One region of the Oceanobacillus sp. M60 genome, then DNA from elsewhere that is predicted to be linked to it. Evidence: a T-box and tRNA genes for the amino acid it is inferred to sense, from the RefSeq annotation. Region 1 holds a T-box; the other holds one or more tRNA genes.

Region 1 (4,420 bases):
GGAAGTACCAGCAGCTGCCGGCCCATTGCGGCATCGTATTTGTTTCTCTTCTGCCCTTCATTCCTGTTTCCGGATCAACTACATTTACCCAATCTCCATTCGTGGCAAGCGGAGATTCTCCAGTTCCCGATGGTTTAATCTCGGTCATTTCCGGAAGTTCCAATGGAAGCTCCTCATCCGGCACAGCAGTCATGCTGCCATCTTCCCAATGAATGATTGGAATCGGCTCTCCCCAATAACGCTGCCTTGCAAAAAGCCAGTCACGCAAACGATACGTGATTTTCTTTGTCCCTTTTTTATTTTCTTCCAGCCATTCAATCATTTTAGAAATAGCCTCATCTTTATCCAGTCCATCCAAAAATCCAGAATTAACATGGGGTCCGTCTCCTGTATAAGCTTCCTCTTCTATATTTCCGCCAGCGACTACTTCTCTGATTGGCAAATCAAACACAGAAGCAAATTCATAGTCACGCTCGTCATGTCCAGGAACTGCCATAATTGCTCCGCTTCCGTAACTCATCAATACATAATCTGCTACCCAGATCGGCATCTTCTCTCCATTAACAGGATTAATCGCATAGGCTCCCGTAAATACACCTGTTTTTTCTTTGGCAAGATCCGTACGTTCTAAATCAGACTTCGTTTGTACGTCATGCAAATATTTTTCCACAGCTTCTTTTTGTGCTGCGGTTGTAATTTTTTTAACAAAATCATGCTCTGGTGCCATAACAGCATACGTTGCTCCGAACAATGTATCCGGACGTGTTGTAAATACAGTAAAGGTTTCCTCATGTCCTTCAATGGAGAAGGTCACCTCAGCCCCTTCGGAACGCCCAATCCAGTTACGCTGCATTTCCTTCAGGCTTTCCGGCCAATCCAATTCTTCCAAATCAGAAAGCAGTCGATCTGCGTACGCCGTTATTTTAAGCATCCACTGCTTCATCGGTTTACGAACTACCGGATGCCCCCCGCGTTCACTCTTCCCATCAATTACTTCTTCATTGGCAAGCACCGTTCCAAGAGCAGGACACCAGTTGACAGCCACTTCATCCATATAAGCCAAATCATTTTCATAAAGCTTTTTGAAAATCCATTGTGTCCACTTATAATAATGAGGATCTGTTGTATTGATTTCCCGGTCCCAATCATAAGAAAAGCCTAACTCTTTAATCTGTCTCTTAAAGGTTTGAATATTTGCTTCTGTAAATTCTTTAGGGCTGTTTCCTGTATCAATGGCATATTGCTCTGCCGGAAGTCCAAAAGCGTCCCAGCCCATCGGATGCATGACCTCATATCCTTGCATTCTTTTCATTCTGGCTAAAATATCAGTTGCCGTATAACCTTCCGGGTGGCCAACGTGCAGCCCCTGGCCGGATGGATAAGGGAACATATCAAGTGCATAAAATTTCTCTTTATTAGAAAATGTATTTGTTTTGAATGTTTGATTGTTATCCCAATATTTTTGCCATTTTCTCTCGATTTCCTGATGTTGAAAGCTCATTATAATCCTTCCTTTCGTCCTGACTCTTGTATCGTTCAATCACATACGGCACGGACATCTATATCCCGATTTCTTATAAAATCAGGTATAAAAAAAGCCACTCATCCCAATGAAGGGACGAGAAGCTGTGTTTATTCCCGCGGTACCACCCAAATTAACGCTAAGAAGCGCTCGCTTGACATCGGTAACGTTGATGAAACGACAGTAACTACTCTGATTTCATTACTGCAAACTAAAAAGGTGAGTTCATACGTCTATCAGTAGCAGTTTTCACCACCCACTGCTTCTCTAAAACTGATAAAACCTATTACTAATCCTTTTTCATCGTCTTTCGTTTTATGATAGATACTGGAATTATAATGAAATAAATATTCCGTGTCAAGTTGACCTGACGTATCTTACTTCTTAGTATACACTTATTTTTATAATTGGAAACCATATCACGAGGAAAAATATAATACAGACTGTTGACTATTCAATTGGAAGCGGAGCAATAAACATTTTACCGTTTTTCTTGTTATAATGAAATACAGCATATTTCCATTGGAAAAAATACAGAAGGAGACAGTAACATGCTATTAAATGTTTTAACCTGCGCACATGCACTTTTAAAAGAAAGCCTGAAAGAAGGAGATACAGCTATCGACGCGACCTGTGGAAACGGATATGATACATTATTTTTAAGCCAGACTGTCGGCCCTTCCGGCAAGGTATATGGATTTGATATCCAGGAGCAGGCCATTCAAAATACGAAAGCGACACTTTACGAAAATGACTGTCATAATGTAACCCTTATTCAGGACAGCCATGAAAAGATACATAGCAATATTAAAGAAGAAATTTTTGGCGGCGCTATTTTTAACCTTGGCTATTTGCCAAAAAGCGATAAATCAATAGTCACAAAAGCGCCCTCCACCATCGCCTCGGTTGAAGCGATATTGAAAAAACTGAAAACAAACGGTCTGATCGTTCTGGTTATTTATTATGGACACCCGGGCGGCGGGGAAGAAAAAGAAGCGGTTCTTTCTTACGCTTCACAATTAAATCAAAAAGAATATCAAGTGCTCAGGTACCAATTTATCAATCAGCAAAATAAAGCACCTTTTTTAATTGCTATCGAAAAAAAGAAACGCTCTGCATCATAGAGCGTTTCTTATGCAATTCCTAAAAATAGTAATCGAAAGAATAAATTTAAGAAGTGCCCGGCTGTCATGATAATAAATATAATAAATGAAATCATGAGCACACGGGAGCGAAGTGTCTTATATTTTTTGGGATAGGGAATCCAAATATAAGCTGATACAACCATGAGCGGGACAGAATATAAATATCCAAATAGATAAACCCAGTCGCGCAATGCAGAAAGGTCACCCAGTTCAGGGTCTTGCAGGCTGTTCAACTGATTCATATATCCGGCTGCAAAAATAATAGTTAGCAAAATAAAATAACCAAATGTTGTCAGACGCAGCCATTTTTGCTCATCGCTTATCAGAATATAGACACCGATAAAAAATAAAATCCCTATTACAATTTGAATCAACATGAAAGTACAACCCCATTTTTAACGATAAATCAGTTCTCTGCGCCACATGCAAAACTTTCTCTCTCTGTAAAAGTCCGCCTGTTTGTATGGATGTCCCATTATCCATAGCGAGATTAAAACAGATTTATACAATTACTTATTCCAGTTATGACTGGAACATCTGTTACTGCTCCCATTGTCAAATCAACAACGTGGAAATTACTTAGAATAGCATTTCTGTTTATCTCTTTATGTTATTACTATCCTTAAGTAACCAGCTTATTTATTCTACCATAAAAAGATGCGTATCTGTAGAGGATAAAAAGAAATAAATCTACATTCAAACTTATTATCCACATCAAACAAATGACTTAGAATATATGCCTACAATTAGGAGATTACGATAGGAATAACAAGTCTTTCTCCTTCATTCAGTACTAAAATCAACTCATTTAGAACTGCCTTTCCAGATAATATTTCCTTTGATATACTTTAATCAATATGACTGAGTTGGAGGAATACAAATGATTGAATCATATAAAGGAATAACCCCGTCTATTGATTCTGCCGCATTCATTGCCAAAAATGCAGTAATCAACGGAGACGTGACGATTGAAGAAGAAGCAAGTATTTGGTTTCATACGGTGATTCGCGGTGATGTAGCACCGACAAAAATAGGTAAGCGTACCAATGTCCAGGATCTCTCTATGCTGCATCAAAGTCCTGATATGCCGTTAATTCTTGAAGATGATGTCACTGTTGGACACCAAGTCACCTTGCATTCAGCAATTATACGCCATCATGCGCTGATTGGCATGGGGTCCATTATTTTAGATGGCGCAGAGATCGGGGAGCATGCTTTTGTCGGCGCAGGAAGTCTGGTGCCGCCGGGCAAAAAAATACCGCCCCGCACATTAGCTATGGGTAGGCCGGCTAAAGTGGTTCGTGAATTAACCGATAAAGACTATCAAGAAATGGACCGCATCCGTAAATCCTATGTGGAAAAAGGACAATATTATTTAAAAGAAACAAACATGGGCGGAAATGAGTAAAACCATCCTATTCCAAAGAAAAACGTCAGGCATCTTCAAACACCTGACGTTTTTTTATTTTGCAGTCAACGCTTTTAATTCTTCGACTTTATCTGTTTTTTCCCATGGGAATGTAATATCTGTACGTCCGAAATGGCCGTAAGCAGCTGTGTTTTTAAAGATTGGCCTTCTTAAATCAAGCATGCGGATAATACCTGCCGGACGCAAATCAAAAAGCTCCCGGACTGCTTCCACTAATCTCTCTTCACTGACTTCCCCTGTACCGAACGTATTGATTGAGATAGAAACGGGCTGTGCAACGCCAATCGCATAAGCCAGCTGAACCTCACAAGAATCAGCAAGACC
Region 2 (4,420 bases), on a different contig from region 1:
AACGGTAGCGCTGTGCATCTCCATAAGAGAATAGACGGCCTTGCAACATTTTATCTGGAGAGAAACCAATGCCAGGAACAATGTTTGTAGGAGCAAATGCAGCCTGTTCTACTTCTTCATGATAGTTTTCCGGGTTTTTATTCAGTTCTAATTCGCCAACTTCGATAAGCGGGAATTCATCTTTGTACCATACTTTTGTTAAATCGAATGGATTGTAAGGCATATTTTTAGCTTCTTCTTCAGTCATAACCTGAATGTACATTTTCCATTTAGGGAAGTTTCCTTCTTCAATAGCAGTGTACAAATCACGTTGGTGACTTTCGCGGTCTTCACCGACAACTTTTGCAGCTTCTTCGTTTGTAAGGTTTTCGATACCTTGCTGTGTTCTGAAGTGGAATTTCACCCATACGCGCTCGTTATTTTCATTATATAAGCTGTATGCATGGCTTCCGAATAAGTGCATGTTGCGGTAAGATTTTGGAATCCCGCGATCAGACATAACAACAGTTACCTGATGAAGTGCTTCTGGTAAATTAGACCAGAAATCCCAGTTTGCATCAGCATTCTTCATATTTGTTTTTGGATCACGTTTTACAACATGGTTCAAATCTGGGAAACGTTTAGGGTCTCTCATAAAGAATACAGGCGTATTATTACCGACTAAGTCCCAGTTTCCTTCTTCTGTGTAGAATTTCATCGCAGTACCGCGGATATCGCGTTCTGCATCAGCAGCTCCGCGTTCACCAGCTACGGTAGAGAAACGGATAAACATGTCTGTTTTCTTCCCGACTTCAGAGAAGACTTTTGCTTTTGTATATTTAGTAATGTCGTTAGTAATCGTTAATGTTCCATAAGCTCCGGATCCTTTTGCGTGCATACGGCGCTCAGGAATTACTTCGCGATCAAAGTGTGCAAGCTTTTCAAGAAACCAAAAATCTTCCATTAATAATGGACCACGTTTACCGGCCGTTTTAGAATCATCATCATTTGGAACAGGAGCTCCAAATGCAGTGGTCATTTTTCTTTTTTCACTCATAGATAGTTTCCCTCCTATATATTAAATACAATTATTATAATAACATAATAAATAGTAGATTGCTATTAATATTCTTGTTTAATTTGAATGACATTTTTTTATTTTGATATAGAAGTCCTTCTTGACGGTGGGTATCGTATTTTTAAGCAAATGTTAGTAAAGTGTTGTTTTCTTTTAGAATAAAATAATATATTAGATAAGTGATTCTACTAATTCTCAATTAAGTTTTTTAAATGAGAATAAAACTCTTAGTATAACTGAAATATAAGATAGAGAATAGAAGTTCCGACAGCTTCTTTTTTATGTTAAAATGAGTTGTCATCAGTTAAACAATTTTTGGGAATTTCTGATGGCGTATAATAAAGAAGTATGTTTTGAATTGTCAGGAAGGTAAGAAGAACATTAAAATAATGAAGCTTTCTTTATATATTGGAGGTTGAAACAGATGGACCCAATGCCGGAGGAAGAATTGTACCAGTTAGTTAATCAGCTGTCAGAAGCTTTCTTTAATAAAACGTTTATGGACAAAGTACGATTTAACTCCCGTCTGCGGACAACTGGAGGGAGATATATCCCAAGTAAACGATTAATTGAATTGAATCCCAAATATGTACTGGAATCTGATAAGGAAGAGTTTCACGGGATTATTAAGCACGAGCTTTGTCATTACCATTTGCATATTGAAGGAAAAGGGTACCAGCATCGAGATAAAGATTTTAGAGAATTGCTTGCAAAAACGGGCTCTCCCCGTCATTGTAAACAGCTTCCTTCGAATCAGCAGCGCTACCAGCATATATATGAATGCCAAAAATGTAAAATGGTTTATAAAAGAGTAAGGAAAGTAGATGTATCCAGGTATCGATGTGGAAAATGCAGGGGGAGATTACATCTGATTTAATTTTTTTCAATTAAGTATTGACGAATAATATGATCCATGATAAATTAATGTAGCTGATATGAAATGACAGTTTTCATTCATTGCGAATGACCTGTTCAGCAGCTTTGTCGAATGGCTTGGATTTTTGAATAACTTTCTAAGCGAAAAAAACTTTTTAAGAAATTTAACAGTTTTTGTTGACAAAAAACAGGATATATTGTATGATATTTCTTGTTGTTGCGTAATTAGGATATTACATAGATAGTGACTGATTACTTTTATATTCCACAGTAGCTCAGTGGTAGAGCAATCGGCTGTTAACCGATCGGTCGTAGGTTCGAATCCTACCTGTGGAGCCATTATTTGGAGAAGTACTCAAGTGGCTGAAGAGGCGCCCCTGCTAAGGGTGTAGGTCGTGTAAGCGGCGCGAGGGTTCAAATCCCTCCTTCTCCGCCATTTTAATTTTCATAATGGCCCGTTGGTCAAGCGGTTAAGACACCGCCCTTTCACGGCGGTAACACGGGTTCGAATCCCGTACGGGTCATCTTTCTAAGAAATCAAAATAAATAATTGGTCCGGTAGTTCAGTTGGTTAGAATGCCTGCCTGTCACGCAGGAGGTCGCGGGTTCGAGTCCCGTCCGGACCGCCATTATAGTTGGGCCATAGCCAAGCGGTAAGGCATCGGGTTTTGATCCCGTGTACCCCAGGTTCGAATCCTGGTGGCCCAGCCATTTTCTTTTTAGAAGGAATACATGATAATACTATTACAGATAATAGTATTTTTTTATTGATAGGGACTATAAATAATGACCTGTCATATATAGGAGCCATTAGCTCAGTCGGTAGAGCATCTGACTTTTAATCAGAGGGTCGAAGGTTCGAATCCTTCATGGCTCACCATTTTTATCTTGCGGATGTGGCGGAATTGGCAGACGCGCTGGAATCAGGCTCCAGTGTCCGTTAAGGACGTGGGGGTTCGACTCCCTTCATCCGCACCATTTTTTTATATTATGCGGTCGTGGCGGAATGGCAGACGCGCCAGGTTGAGGGCCTGGTGGGTGAATAACCCGTGTGGGTTCAAATCCCACCGACCGCATCATATGTACAAACCAGTCATATCAAGGGTTGCAGACCTTTGATATTTTTTTATGCACTCATTTTTCTATATGAAATGGGTGTTTTTTTATATAGTTTTGACCAGTTTTTGACCATGTGAATAAATGGTAAAAATGAAACGTTCGGATTTAGAATAAATCATCTAATTTGTCAGCAGTTTCTCTTTGCTTACTAGAGAACAACTAAACATTAATTATCGTAGTAATGGATGAGCGCCCCAGGCGTTCTTTAAAGGTTACGTGTTCTTCGCTTTGAGGAACTAGTAAAGCAACGGGAAAATACCTTAAATCATGTCAGTAGATAGCTTCAAGGTTAACGTGTTCACCAATTTTTCGATGAGCCTGTTAAAAATATCTCTAGTTGCTGGAACATATTGACTTGAAAGAATGTAAACCCAATAAACCAGCTCAATAAAAGATTTATAATATTCATAATATAAATCTTTTTTGGTATAATTACTTTAATAAATAAGAATGTAGTGATTTTATAAATGAGTTAAATGAGGCAATCACTGCAAGGTTGTAAATTATTAACAGGTGGTGTGATGCTTATGAAACAGGCTTTATTTCTTATCCTGGACGAATACCAGATTGGGAAGGTGCTTACTTATCAACAACATTAAATCAGAGGGAGGATTGGTCGGTTCATACGATTTCTTTGGAGGATACGGTAAGTTCCATTGGCGGTTTTAGAACTGCTGTCGATTAAATCATTGGTTCTGAACCTGAGGATGCTCATCTATTGGTAACGGTAGGCGGGAATACATGGAATAATGATAATAAAAAGCTTTTGCATCTAATCAAAACGGCATTTCAAAATAATATACCTGTTGGAGCTATATGCGGAGCTGTGGATTATTTAGCGAAAAACGGTTTTCTAAATCATTATAATCATACGGGTAACTCTGTTGATGCTTGGAAGGGCTATGAAAATTATCATGCTAAGAGCAGTTTTTTTCAGCAGCAAGCAGTAACAGATAAAAATTTAGTCACTGCAAACGGAACAGCTCCGATTGAATTTACACATTTGATTTTAGAGTTGATTGAATTTGATACCTCCGAAAATATTAAAAAAATGATGTATATGTATAAGCATGGATTTTATAAATACTGTGAAAAATATGGGAATCCGTTTAGATAATCTTCGCTTGAAATAAAATGAAAATTATGATTATAGTAGAATTGAGTATAGAGATTGGGGAGAATTGTCCTGAAATGAATATGACAAAAGGTTGTATCAGAATAGCTAGAAGGATTTGTGGAGGGATAACGTGTCAAAAGGATTAAAAATTATCTTGCTTTGGTCGCTTGCTTTCCCTGCAATAATCACCATTGGCCGTATGATAATTGATTTTATTTTAGGCAGGGAAATGGAATTCATCTCATACACGG

What was found. A T-box is a leader RNA that pairs with one kind of tRNA and senses whether it is charged. The one in region 1 lies ahead of leuS (leucine--tRNA ligase), so its partner is inferred to be a tRNA-Leu.
Region 2: it has a tRNA-Leu gene. The T-box ahead of leuS (leucine--tRNA ligase) is inferred to sense a tRNA for this amino acid. The anticodon was not compared.

The regions. Positions count from the first base shown of each region.
Region 1 covers NZ_JBSSNH010000005.1:2,622-7,041, forward strand. The annotation lists gene leuS (leucine--tRNA ligase) at 1-1,501, opposite strand, end outside; T-box leader at 1,612-1,835, opposite strand; gene mnmM (tRNA 5-(aminomethyl)-2-thiouridylate-methyltransferase MnmM) at 2,074-2,646, shown strand; gene ACW0TQ_RS13180 (hypothetical protein) at 2,655-3,044, opposite strand; gene ACW0TQ_RS13185 (gamma carbonic anhydrase) at 3,548-4,075, shown strand; gene metK (methionine adenosyltransferase) at 4,130-4,420, opposite strand, start outside.
Region 2 covers NZ_JBSSNH010000001.1:36,228-40,647, reverse strand. The annotation lists gene ACW0TQ_RS00250 (catalase) at 1-1,036, opposite strand, end outside; gene ACW0TQ_RS00245 (SprT family protein) at 1,482-1,934, shown strand; tRNA gene ACW0TQ_RS00240 (tRNA-Asn) at 2,198-2,272, shown strand; tRNA gene ACW0TQ_RS00235 (tRNA-Ser) at 2,279-2,369, shown strand; tRNA gene ACW0TQ_RS00230 (tRNA-Glu) at 2,386-2,457, shown strand; tRNA gene ACW0TQ_RS00225 (tRNA-Asp) at 2,486-2,562, shown strand; tRNA gene ACW0TQ_RS00220 (tRNA-Gln) at 2,570-2,644, shown strand; tRNA gene ACW0TQ_RS00215 (tRNA-Lys) at 2,738-2,813, shown strand; tRNA gene ACW0TQ_RS00210 (tRNA-Leu) at 2,824-2,911, shown strand; tRNA gene ACW0TQ_RS00205 (tRNA-Leu) at 2,926-3,009, shown strand; partial or broken gene ACW0TQ_RS00200 (type 1 glutamine amidotransferase family protein) at 3,580-4,169, shown strand; gene ACW0TQ_RS00195 (hypothetical protein) at 4,300-4,420, shown strand, end outside.